2 linked regions of the Peribacillus sp. FSL E2-0218 genome follow. The main gene of each other region encodes a partner of the protein of the gene in region 2 in a complex. Links are inferred from orthologs where the notes say so. Each region holds a gene or a part of one and is shown on either strand. Other genes may lie near its edges.

Region 1 (5,600 bases), 1.2 Mb from region 2 along the record:
TTCAAATCCTCCACAAAATCATTAACAAGCTGTTGGGTGCTTTCCGTTCTGTAGAGAAAGGCATTGACCTCGAAATTCAAATGAAAGCTTCTCATATCCATATTGGTTGTCCCGATCGAAGCCAACTGACCATCAACAATGATGATTTTACTATGCATGAAACCCTCACTATATTGGAATATGCGCACCCCCGAAGCAAGCATTTCCGGAAAATAGGTTCTCGAAGCATGGTATACGATCCGTTTGTCTGGGTTCATCGGCACTAACAGTCTGACATCCAGACCACTTAAAGCGGCTACCTTCAACGCTTGAAGGATATCGTCATCAGGAACGAAGTAGGGGGAAGCGATCCAGACAGACTTTTCTGCCGAAGTGATCATCTTGAAAAATATGCTTTTAATGACCGTCCACTCACTGTCCGGACCGCCGGCAATCAATTGGACTCCGCCATGATCATCTAGGGGCGGCATGTCGGCCATAAGATATTCATCCGTTAAAAAGCTATGATTGGTGCTGTAATACCAATCCTGTAAAAAAATGAGCTGTAATGTCCGGACCGCTTCTCCTTTTACGATAAGATGAGTATCACGCCAATAACCAAATTTTGAATCGTGACCCAAATATTCATCTCCGATATTGAGTCCGCCCACGAATCCGACAGAACCATCAATCACAATGATCTTTCGATGGTTACGGAAATTGAACGTATTGTTTAAAAAAGGAAGCTGCAAAGGTCCAAATGCGACCATCTCGACTCCACCCTGCTTAAGGTCATCGATATAGGAACGAGCCAGCCTCCAGGAACCAACCGCATCATAGAGAAAACGGATTTCCACCCCTTCACTCGCCTTTTGCAGCAAGACATCCTTTAACGTACAGCCGATGCCGTCATCCCTGACGATGTAATATTCCAAATGAATATGATGTCTCGCCTTTTTTAATTGTTCGATAATATTGAAAAATGTCTCTTGACCGTTCCTTAAAATCCGCGTTTCAGTTACAAATGAAATGGGACTATTCCCCAGCCTATTCGCAAGGGTGATTAACTGCTGTGAGCTTTCGCCCATTTCCTTTATCCGTTCGTGATGTTCCGCTTCTCCGCTTATTTTCACGAAAGATTGCTTATTCAAGAAATACTTCTTGCGAAATATCCTTTCTTTCCTGAAATTACGGCCAAACAAAAAGTAAAAAATGCAGCCGAGGAATGGAAAAGCACCAAAAACAACAAGCCATGTAATCGTTTGGGATGGATTCCTATTTTCAAGGAAAATGACAAATCCAATTATTGTCAAAAAAAGGGTCAAAGTAAGGCTTGAATAAAAAACAAATCCGCCATTGGCTTCATTCATAAGGAAAAACCAAGGGCAGACCAACAAGAGGAAAAGCAGGGTGATGCCAACTATATTCTTCACATAAGCTACCTCCAATTAACTAACGCAGGCACATAGGTGGAAAAGGCCGATTTCTACTGAAATCGGCCTCAACATTTAGGCGAAATATTTATCGACCGTTGAGAATACATCATTTTCAATAACTATTTTCCCGTACTCTTCAAGCATATGCACCGTTATTGGTGACTCCTGGCTGTATTCCAATAAAAGGCTTAGAACATTATCGATTTCTTCCTCGTCGATTTCCGCCTCGGAAAACTCGATATATAGATAATATTTATTTTGATAAACATAAAGTTTCGTTGTCCAGTCATCCAAGCCATGACGCTTGCTTAATGAAATGACATCTTCGAAATCTTCGAAAGTTGTAATGAACTCAATCATACCGTCTTCGAATGTCATGCCGCTTTCTTCATCCTTACCATGAAAATGTTGATCAAGAAGCGTATCCATCTTATCCGATACATTCAAATCCTTTAACTTATCATCTGAAAGAGGCAGCTCGAGTTTTTGACCATCCTTGGCAAGCTGGGCTTTTGTGACCAATACTTCCAAGCCTTTTTCAAGAGCTTGAACCTGAATCCATAAAGGTCCTTCAATCATGAATTCTTCTTCTTGATGCACTTCATCCATCATTTCCCAAAAAAGTTCCTCACTTCTCTCACGGCTGTACCAAATTTCTTCGCGATCGAAGCCTCTTTCCTCAATATCTATATAGGAAATATAAAATTTAACTGTATCGTCATTAATGCGTTCGATTTCCATGATTCCCCTCTCCCTTCCTTTCTCATTTTGAAGGGATAATAACCCCCAAGCGAAAATTGCCCTTAAAGCTCTTTACCCGTAAGTGAATACTCTAAATCATGTTAGTCAGTTGAACAGACTATTTTACATCATTTTATGACAAAACCTTGAAGAAGGGAAATAAAAAACATTACTTATCTAAAAAACAATTGTTTGCCTAATATTCCATTCATTCTATAAAAAAATTCATCGGCATGCAACTCTCACCGTGCACCCCGTCATTTTCCCGCACTGCCTTATGATGCCCAATATATAAGATGAGGTGCACCTCATTCATCTTTAATCTTTAAATGAAGACTGAATATAGGATATGCCCGGAAACACCAAACATCCACTTTTGACTAAGAATCGATAATTGTACCCGATTACAAAAGGAAAAAGCGAAAAAGAATCGATTATGTATAAAGAAAAAGCCCTGCACAATTCCTGGCAGAGCTTGAAAGACCTTTTTATTAGTTGACCATGCGCTGTGCTTCACGCAACTGGAAAGTACGGACTTTACGCGGTAAAAAGCGTCTTATCTCATCTTCGTTGTAACCAACTTGAAGCCTTTTTTCGTCAAGGATAATCGGACGTCTCAGCAACCCAGGATTTTCCTTGATCAATTTATATAATTCTTGAAGAGGCAGGCTCTCTAAATTCACATTTAACTTTTGAAAGGTTTTTGACCGTGTTGAAATGATTTCGTCGGTGCCATCTTCAGTCATTCGAAGTATCTCTTTGATCTCATCGATCGTTAACGGTTCTGAAAAAATATTCCGTTCTTTATATCCAATCTCATGTTCCTCTAACCATGCTTTTGCTTTTCTGCATGAAGTACAACTAGGTGATGTATATAATGTTACCATGTTTACTCACACTCCCTAAATATAGAATCGGTGATCTATGAGGGGAAATCTACTATTAGTATTCATAAGTACCACTCTAATTTGAAATAATTTTAAATAAGTATTTCATAAACCTTATTATACACTATTTTATTTAAAATGAATACCCTTTTTGATATTTGAAAAAACCCTTTAAATCTTCTTGTTTTGCCTGTACTATAGCTTTTTCTGATTTTTATGTAATACATTATCAATCCATTTTCCTAATTGAAAATACCAGGCTGTCATTCTCATTTAACTCTCAATTCGGCCCTCATATATTTTACTTTCCCTTTACTTGTATCTACCCCCTTTCCCTTTCAATAAACAAAAGCCTTTAAATATATTTTCTTTAATGACGGCCAAATCCCTGCTTTCATATGAAAAACGCTTCTTTTAGCACACACTCTTCAAAAAGTAAAAAAAAGGAATTCGAAAGCCCCAGAAGGCAGCGTCATTTCCATCCGAGAAGCTATACCTATTCCATTCCTTATAAAAAATGACAGTGGCTGCAGAAAAAAACCCCTTGTTTCCTGATATCCGCTCTCTTTCCGCTTAATTTTTCGGCCGGCTTCTCCCTTTTTTCGGGCTTCCGCGTATTTATTTCGGCCCGTTTCCCTCTTTTTTCACAAATCAAAGGGCCGGTGAATGACCGGCCCTTGCAGACTGTAGACAAACTCGATGAAAATCGAGTTTGTCTATTTTTATGGCCTGTACAATTTAGACGTTGATTTCCACTCCAGGCACTCGCTTTCCGCGGGCGGTCGGGGAGCCTCCTCGGCTTTGCCTGCGGGGTCTCCCCTAGACGCGCTTTTCCCGCAGGAGTCTCGAACACCCGCTCCAATCAACTTTGTCTTACCATTTAGATAGAACACTTTTGACTGGAGTCATTTTTGTTTTAAAATTGAAGGATTAAAACTTGAGGTGATGAGGATGCTTTCTAAACATGATTCTATTCAGCGAGATCAACTTGAAATGATTACTTTAGATCAACTGGTGCCACCGAACCATTTGGTTCGTAAAATGGAGGCTGCCATTGACTTCACTTTCATTTATGACTTGGTGAAAGATATGTACTCAGAGGTAGGACGCCCAAGTATTGATCCAGTTATTTTAGTTAAACTGACTTTCATTCAATATACCTTCGGTATTCGTTCCATGCGTAAAACGATTGAAGAAGTTGAAACCAATATGGCTTACCGTTGGTTCTTAGGCTATGGTTTCCATGATAAAGTACCTCATTTCTCTACGTTCGGAAAAAATTATGAGCGACGCTTTAAAGATACAGACCTGTTTGAACAGATTTTCTGTCGCATTTTAATGACAGCTGCTAATAAAAAGTTAATAAGTGTAGAACACGTTTTCGTGGATTCCACACATGTGAAAGCCAGTGCGAATAAACGGAAATTTGAAAAGAAAATCGTTCGTAAAGAAACACGAGCGTATCAAGGACGTCTTCAAGAAGAAATCAATCAAGATCGTGAAAACCATGGAAAGAAGCCTTTTCCACCAGATAAATTTGATAAGGAAGAAACCAAAGCAATTAAAGAAAGTACTACGGATCCTGAGAGTGGCTACTATGTGAAAGATGAACGAACAAAACAGTTTGCCTATTCATTCCATGCGGCCGCAGACGGCAACGGTTTTGTATTGGGAACGATTGTAACACCTGGTAATACACATGACAGTCATATTTTGGAGCCACTTGTTGAGCAAGTGATTGAGAAAGTTGGAAAACCAGAAGCAGTTGCCGCAGATGCAGCTTATAAAACACCAGCGATTACAAGCTACCTATTTAACAAAGAAATCACACCTGCTTTACCCTATACACGTCCTCGTACAAAAGAAGGATTCTTTCGCAAACATGACTATGTTTACGATGAACACTTTGATTGTTACCTTTGCCCTTCGGGAGAAACTTTAAAGTACTCAACAACAAATAAAGAGGGCTATCGCGAGTACAAATCGCCCAAACAAATTTGTGCAACATGCTCATTTTTATCACGGTGTACGGAAAGCAAAGACCATCAAAAAGTAGTGACACGGCATATCTGGCAAGCATATGTGGAAGAAGCAGATCATCTGCGTCATCATCAAGAGGTAAAACCTATATATGCGAAACGCAAAGAAACGATTGAGCGTGTATTCGCAGATGCAAAAGAAAAGCATGGTATGCGTTGGACTACTTTAAGGGGACTTAAAAAATTGTCGATGCAGGCGATGCTTACTTTCGCTGCCATGAATGTAAAGAAGATGGCCACTTGGACATGGCAAGGTCCTAAAACGGCTTAACATAGTGGCTCGAAGAGCCCAAATCTCGTAACCTTTGGTCAAAATTTCAAAGGAATTTCAAAGGAATTTCAAAAGGGCCGGTGAATGACCGGCCCTTGTTTTTATACTTCCATCTCTTTAAAAATATTCGTTTCCTGCTTGGCATTCAGGCTCAGGACGTCCTCGACATTTTGATAAGACTTGCCGTAAAGGTCGTCATCTTTGTAGGTATGGATTTCAGAATAAATTTCTTTCATGAAATCGAATA
Region 2 (7,948 bases):
ATGACTCTTCTCTTTTTCGTAATATTAGCCTAGCACCCTGGGTTTTGGGTGTCAAAAATAAGCGCCAATCAATTTCAAGCTAATATAGGAATTTTTTGAAGTTAAGCTTTACATCCTTCTATTTGTGACCAGCTGGTTTTTTAAAATGCGAAGACCCTCTTTAATTTTATTGGCACGGACTTCCCCAATGCCTTCAACATCATCAAGGTCTTCAACCGAAGCTTTGTTGACTTCGCTAAAGCTTTCGAACTGATTCACTAAATTTTCGATGATCAATACCGGCAGCCGCGGGATTTTATGGAGGATGCGATAACCGCGGGGATGCACGGCTTCATCAAGGTGTATATATCCATGATAGCCCAAAACCTTAAGGAGGATGCTTTCATCCAGTTTTTCCTGCATGGCCAGTTCTTGAAGCCGATAAATGATTTCTTCAGGTTTTTCGTCATTTCTGGAGGTATAATCCTTGATGAGCCATTTTCCCTCCGTTTCTATATCTGCCAGGATTTCATTCATTTGCAGACGGATCAGCCTTCCTTCGGTACCAAGCTCATTCAGGTAGGTAAGCAGCTCCGCCTTGATCCTGAGAACCATTACATAGCGGTGAAATACCTGCAAAAGATCGGCATAGGTCACGATTTCCTCAAATTCGAGCGCTCCCAATACCGAGATGCTCTGCTGGAGGACCACCTTGTATTTTTCCAAGGTTTGAATGGCTAGATTGGCCTTGGCCAGTATGACTCCTATATCTTTGAGGGCATACCGGAAATTCCCCTGATATAACGTGATGACATTGCGCCGTTGGGAGATCGCAATGACCAACGACTTGGTTTCCCTTGCGACGCGTTCCGCCGTCCGGTGCCGCATCCCCGTTTCAGTCGAGGGTGTACTATTATCCGGCACCAATTGGGCATTGGCAAAGATGATCGTATCGGCTTTCTCATTCAAAATGATGGCCCCGTCCATTTTCGCCAGCTCATACAATGTGCTCGGCGTACAGGAACAGTTGATTTGGAAGCCGCCATCCACGATCATTCGCACCTTCTCGTTATATCCCACGACGATCAAGCCGCCCGTGTTTGCTCTCAGTACATTTTCAATGCCCTCCCGGAGCGGGGTGCCTGGAGCCACGATTTGCAGAATCTCCAGCTTTGTTTTTTCATACCCTTTTTTATCTGTCATACTTAACCCCCTAACGAATGTTGAAGAGCCTCCGAAACCGATGAAACCCCGACGATCTTGATACCTTTCGGCGCGGTCCATCCCCCGATATTATTAGCGGGAATTATCACCCGGTTAAATCCAAGCTTTGCCGCTTCCTGCACTCTTTGCTCTATTCGCGAAACCCTTCTCACTTCCCCTGTGAGCCCCACTTCCCCAATGATGCAATCGGTTGGGTTCGTTGGTTTATCACGGAAGCTCGAAGCGATGCTGATCGCGACAGCCAGGTCGATTGCCGGCTCATCGAGCTTAACGCCGCCAGCCACCTTTAAGTACGCATCCTGGTTTTGCAGCAGCAAGCCCACCCTTTTTTCCAGGACTGCCATGAGAAGCGAAACACGATTATGGTCGATTCCTGTCGCCATTCTCCTTGGATTTCCAAAGCTCGTAGGTGAAATCAACGCCTGAATTTCTACCAGCACCGGCCTGGTTCCTTCCATCGAGGCAACGACGGTGGAACCTGACGCTCCTTGGGACCGTTCTTCAAGGAATATTTCCGATGGATTGGCCACTTCCTCCAAACCATGTTCTTTCATTTCAAAGATCCCCATCTCATTCGTCGAACCAAAACGGTTTTTGACCGCCCGGATAATTCGATATGTATGGTGCCTTTCGCCTTCGAAATATAATACGGTGTCCACCATATGCTCAAGCAGACGCGGGCCTGCAATCGCCCCTTCCTTCGTTACGTGCCCGACGATGAAAATAGCCACTCCATTCGTTTTAGCGATGCGCATCAGTGAAGCTGTGCATTCGCGCACTTGCGATACACTTCCCGGCGCAGATGTAACCTCCGAATGGTACACCGTTTGGATGGAATCAATAATCACCAAATCCGGTTTCACCTCTGAAATCGCCTGTTGGATATAGTCCATATCCGTTTCCGCATACACGTACAGGTTTTCCGACATGCTCCCCAGCCGGTCGGCCCTCAATTTGGTCTGCTTGACTGATTCTTCACCAGATATATACAGCACTTTTTTCTGCTTATGTGCCAATTGGGAAGATACCTGCAGAAGGAGTGTCGATTTCCCGATACCCGGATCACCTCCAATCAAAACAAGCGACCCCTGGACGATCCCGCCGCCAAGGGCACGATTCAGTTCCATTAAATCCGTCTTGATCCGCGGTTCTTTTTCAGACTGAATGGTCGTTATCGGCGCAGCCTTCTCACGTTCCCCAGAGGTTCTAACCTCCGAATGGGTGAAGGCGCCTTTCCTCGCCGGTTTCACGATTTCAGTTTCCTCGACCATCTTGTTCCACTCACCGCAGCCTGGGCATTTCCCCATCCATTTCGCAGATTCATATCCGCAAGACTGACACATGAATTTGGTTTTCTTCTTCACTGCCATAATAACTCCTCTTCCTTTTTGAAAAATGCCTATAGTAAGGATATTATATCTTTGTTTTATTTAATCCTTCTTAACGTTAAGTTTTTTAAAAAAACACCCTATGTGCCCTGTTCTTTTATGCTCATTTCTACCTATGGATAAAAAACAGAGGTACACGGCAAAAATATCTGCGTGTACCTCGAAGTTAGGAATATGGTTATTCACTTACGTTGACAGGCTCGCCTTGCCTGATGGCAAATTCATTATTCACAACGTCCATCACGACCGTTTGCCCTTTTTTCACGTTCCCTTTAAGCAGCTCTTCGGAAAGGTAATCCTCTACATGCTTTTGAAGCGCCCTGCGGATTGGCCGTGCCCCATATTCTGGATCGAAGCCTTCCGTCGCAATTTTTTCCCTGGCCGCATCCGTCAGCTCCAAGAAAATTTCCTGCTCTTTCAAGCGGTTCGTCAGTTGATTGGACATTAAGGTCACGATTTGTTTTAAATGATCCTTCTCCAGTGAGTGGAAAACGATGGTTTCATCGATACGATTCAGGAATTCAGGACGGAATGCTCGTTTAAGCTCCTCTATCACTTTGCCCTTCATATTTTTGTAATCCTGGCCAGTATCCTGGATGTTGAACCCGACATACTTATCGGTTTTTAGTGCAGACGCCCCTACATTCGATGTCATGATCAGGATCGTATTCCTGAAATCGACAGTGCGTCCCTTCGAATCTGTCAGCCTTCCGTCCTCCAGTACTTGCAGAAGGATATTGAAGACATCGGGATGTGCCTTTTCTATTTCATCAAGCAGAACCACGGAGTATGGTTTCCTTCGCACTTTTTCGGTTAATTGTCCGCCCTCTTCGTATCCAACATATCCTGGAGGCGATCCAACCAGGCGCGAAGTCGAATGTTTCTCCATATATTCGGACATATCAATGCGGATCATGGCATCTTCATCCCCAAAGATGGATTCAGCTAAAGCACGGGCAAGTTCGGTTTTACCGACCCCTGTAGGCCCAAGGAAGATGAACGAACCAATTGGGCGTTTAGGATCCTTCAAGCCTGCTCTTGCACGACGTACTGCTTTAGAAACGGCAATGACGGCCTCTTCTTGACCAATCACGCGATCGTGGAGGATCGATTCCATGTTAAGCAGTTTATCGGACTCCGTTTGGGCCAGTCTCGTAACAGGAACACCGGTCCAGCTGGATACGACGTGGGCAATATCATCCACGGTCACTTCACTGTTCTCTTGCCCTTGTTTTTCTTTCCAAGTCTTTTTCGTTTCTTCCAATTGTTCTCTTAAGCGTTGTTCCGTATCGCGAAGCGAAGCAGCTTTTTCGAATTCCTGGCTCTGAACGGAAGCATCCTTTTCCTTCCGGACATCATCCAGCTTCACTTCAAGTTCCTTTAAGTTTGGCGGCGTTGTGTATGAGCGCAGCCGAACCTTGGATCCGGCTTCATCAATCAAGTCAATCGCTTTATCCGGTAAAAACCGATCCGAAATGTAACGGTCTGATAACTTGACTGCTGCATCGATCGCTTCATCAGTAATCGATACGCGGTGATGGGCTTCATAACGGTCACGCAGCCCCTTGAGGATCTGAATCGATTCTTCCATCGTCGGTTCATCAACTTGGATCGGCTGGAAGCGGCGTTCAAGCGCTGCATCCTTTTCGATATACTTACGGTATTCATCCAAAGTTGTCGCCCCGATACATTGCAATTCACCGCGGGCCAAGGATGGTTTAAGGATATTGGAAGCATCGATGGCACCCTCTGCCCCGCCGGCACCAATCAGTGTATGCAATTCATCGATGAATAAAATGATATTGCCAGCCTGGCGGATTTCATCCATTACTTTCTTCAATCTATCTTCGAATTCACCGCGGTATTTCGTACCAGCGACAACGGTACCCATATCGAGTGTCATAACGCGTTTATCACGCAGGATTTCCGGTACTTCATTATTGATGATCTGTTGGGCAAGGCCTTCGGCGATGGCCGTTTTACCCACCCCTGGTTCACCGATCAAGACAGGGTTGTTTTTTGTACGACGGCTCAATACTTCTATGACACGCTGAATTTCCTTGCTTCGGCCAATCACCGGATCCAGGCTTCCTTCCCGTGCAATCGTCGTTAAGTCGCGAGCGAGGCCATCCAGTGTCGGCGTGCTTGCATTGGAAGCCGCTGAACCTTGATGACCGCCGGATTCGTTGCTGCCCAAAAGCTGGAGAACTTGTTGACGGGCTTTATTCAGGCTCACTCCGAGATTATTCAATACTCGGGCTGCCACACCTTCGCCTTCTCTTATCAGACCAAGCAGTACATGCTCTGTCCCCACGTATGAATGACCTAACTTTCTAGCTTCATCCATGGAAAGCTCAATGACCTTCTTGGCTCTTGGAGTGTAATGGATCGTTTGCGCCGCATCCTGTCCGCGGCCTATCAAATTTTCCACTTCTTTTTGAATTTTTTCCGGCCCCAGACCGAGCGCATATAACGCTTTGGCGGCAATGCCATCGCCTTCTCGTACCAAGCCAAGCAAAATATGTTCCGTGCCGATATTATTATGTCCTAAGCGGATTGCCTCTTCTTGCGCCAATGCTAATACTTTCTGGGCTCTTTCAGTAAAACGACCAAACATCATAGGGAATTCCTCCTTAAGAATTTTTCGTTTTGAATTAAATTGCTGACAATCCTCTAAGTAATGGCAGGGGCTGCTGCTTCCCCCGCATCCATTACAGGAATATAGGTACTCACTCTAGGTCAAGGACCTCAAGAGGAGGAAGTTTCCGTGAAATTCAAGCGTTCTCGAATGAGTGCTGCCCTACGGATATCCCTTTCGTGGGATTTTAAAGATCCACCCGCGTACTTTTGTAAAAATCCTGGCTGTGTCAAAATCATCAACTCATTTAGTATGCTTTTGGAAATATTTTTTATATACCCTAAATCTATACCTAGCCTAACATCCGAGATACAGGTAGCAGCTTCCTTCGTTTCAATGATGCGAGCATTGGATAATATCCCATAGGAGCGAAAGACCCGATCTTCTAATTGTATGTGAGACGTCCTCGCTAATGCATCCCTTGCAGACCGTTCCTGGGCAATGATTTGTTGGACGACACTGGTTAGATCTTCAACGATATCCCTTTCGGACTTCCCAAGGGTAATTTGGTTGGAAATTTGAAAGATATTCCCTAATGCCTGGCTGCCCTCCCCATATATCCCCCGGACCACCAATCCCAGTTGGTTGATCGCCGGTATGATATGATTCATTTGCTGCGTTAGCACAAGGCCCGGCAGATGCATCATGACCGAAGCCCTTAACCCTGTACCCACATTGGTTGGGCAACTCGTTAGGTATCCCCTTTCTTCATCATATGCATAGTCTATGGATTCTTCAATCCAATCGTCAAGAAGATTTGCAATCTTTAATGTTTCCTTCAGCTGCAAGCCCGACTTTAAGCACTGGATGCGAAGATGATCCTCTTCGTTTATCATGATGCTTATTTCTTCATTTTCCGAAAGAAGACAAGCACTTTTGGCTGATCCTTCAACTAAATTGGGACTGATTAGATGTTTTTCGACCAGTACACGCTTTTCCAGTGGCTGCAGCTGGTCAATTTCCAGAAGCTCCAACTTGCCAATCTCAGGAGTGACTTCCTCTTCAATTCTTTTTTTCACCAATTCAATGATTTTTTTAGCTTCTTCATTAGAAAAGGAGGTTGGGAAGGTAAAGTCTTTGAAATTTCGGGCCAATCGAATCCTTGAACTCAATACAATATCGATTTCAGGTCCTTCTGCACTCATCCAGGAGCTCAAGGCATTTTCTACAAACTTTTCCAAGCTCATATTTCCTCGCCTCCCTCTTGTGCTTCATACCTTTTTTCAAGGGAGCGAATTTTATCCCTGACCTCTGCCGCCTTTTCGAACTCCTCTTGGTCGATGTGACCCTTTAATACGTCTTTCAGATCGAGAATTTGCTTTCGCAGATATATGGTGCCACCAACCCGTTTTGGGATTTTTCCTATGTGGGCTGTATTGCCGCTGTGCACCCTCTTTAAAATGGGGTTTAACTGTTCATTGAATGTTTGGTAACATTCAGCACAGCCGAACTTTCCGATATGGACAAATTCCTTATAGGATCGATGACAATGCGGGCAACGCCTCTCTTCCGTTTTAGAAAATGCATTTGCCTTTGTCTGTTGAATATTCGACTCGATATTCAACAATCCTGCTAATAAATTATTTATTGAAAAACCATGGCCTCCTGCATCCACGACCATCTCACCTTTTTCCTGAGCACATTTCTCGCAAATCATGATTTCAGTCTTTTTTCCATTGATGATTTTGGTGAAGTGTAGGGTAGCAGGCCTTTGATGACATTCTTGGCAAATCATCCTTCATCACCTCTGCCATTTTCATTTATATTTTAAAGTCGTAAGCATCGCCGTTATAATTCTTGCCCGAAGTTCATCACGGTCAGGAAGGTCGATATAAATCACCGATCTATCAATCACGCTCATCATGATCTTTGCTTCCCTTTCATTAATGACTTCCTCATTCATCAGCCGGGCTATTACTCCTTCGGCCATGGATTGAGTGACCCTGGGACCTATAAGTGATAATAATTGGTTGATAAGCTGCACGTAATCTTGTGACTCCACTTTCATGATCCGGATATAACCGCCGCCTCCACGCTTACTCTCTACAACATAACCTCTTTCGATCGTGAACCTGGTATTGATTACGTAATTGATTTGAGAAGGAACACACTGAAATTTATCCGCTATTTCACTTCTTTTAATTTCCAAGATATCTTTTTGACTTATTTCCAGTACTTGCTTTAAATAAGTTTCGATAACATCAGATATGTTTCTCACTCAGCCTCCTCCAATCTGACTTTGACTATATTTGACTATTATTATACAACGAAAAATGCATTTTGCAACTTAAACGCACTTTCTTTCTTTACTATCCATTTTCTCCAAATTATATGTAATTGCATACTCCGTTGGACACGAAAAATTAAATATCTTACATGCTTACCCTAATCCTTCAAATCAAAAACCTCAAATTTTCATCTCTTTTATCGTTTCATCTGCTAGAAATGGGAAATATCTACCCGAAATATTCAAATCAAAACGAAAAAAGACCAGCCGAGGTGGCTGATCTTTTTTCTAATGGCTTGGCGGCGTCCTACTCTCACAGGGGGAGACCCCCAACTACCATCGGCGCTGAAGAGCTTAACTGCCGTGTTCGGAATGGGAACGGGTGTGACCTCTTCGCTATCGCCACCAAACATATGAGGAACGTTGTTCCTTCAAAACTAGATAATAAGAAGGCCTTTCATTTTTTAAAGCGTTGGTTAAGTCCTCGATCTA

What was found. Proteins that work in one complex are often made in the same cells at the same time.
Region 1: the proteins of clpC (region 2) and mecA are in contact, whole or in part, in a solved structure (PDB 3PXG), measured with the Bacillus subtilis proteins. The link is inferred for Peribacillus sp. FSL E2-0218 from one-to-one orthologs.

The regions. Positions count from the first base shown.
Region 1 is NZ_CP150304.1:1,348,164-1,353,763, reverse strand. What follows is about bases 323-3,192. They hold mecA (adaptor protein MecA), read right to left. Parts: upstream 2,157-3,192; coding sequence 1,488-2,156; downstream 323-1,487. Other genes in these bases: spxA (transcriptional regulator SpxA), read right to left, coding at 2,648-3,043; cls (cardiolipin synthase), read right to left, coding at 323-1,412. Outside these bases: more of cls, read right to left, coding at 1-322; MHI53_RS06445 (IS1182 family transposase), read left to right, coding at 3,995-5,353; MHI53_RS06440 (GNAT family N-acetyltransferase), read right to left, coding at 5,455-5,600. UniProt on the Bacillus subtilis protein: Enables the recognition and targeting of unfolded and aggregated proteins to the ClpC protease or to other proteins involved in proteolysis. Acts negatively in the development of competence by binding ComK and recruiting it to the ClpCP protease.
Region 2 is NZ_CP150304.1:103,033-110,980, reverse strand. The notes cover bases 2,491-5,534. They hold clpC (ATP-dependent protease ATP-binding subunit ClpC), read right to left. Parts: upstream 5,212-5,534; coding sequence 2,770-5,211; downstream 2,491-2,769. Other genes in these bases: MHI53_RS00560 (protein arginine kinase), read right to left, coding at 5,340-5,534; radA (DNA repair protein RadA), read right to left, coding at 2,491-2,573. Also shown: DNA integrity scanning diadenylate cyclase DisA, read right to left, coding at 109-1,182; more of radA, read right to left, coding at 1,185-2,490; more of MHI53_RS00560, read right to left, coding at 5,535-6,416; MHI53_RS00555 (UvrB/UvrC motif-containing protein), read right to left, coding at 6,413-6,964; MHI53_RS00550 (CtsR family transcriptional regulator), read right to left, coding at 6,986-7,447. UniProt on the Bacillus subtilis protein: Competence gene repressor; required for cell growth at high temperature. Negative regulator of comK expression. May interact with MecA to negatively regulate comK.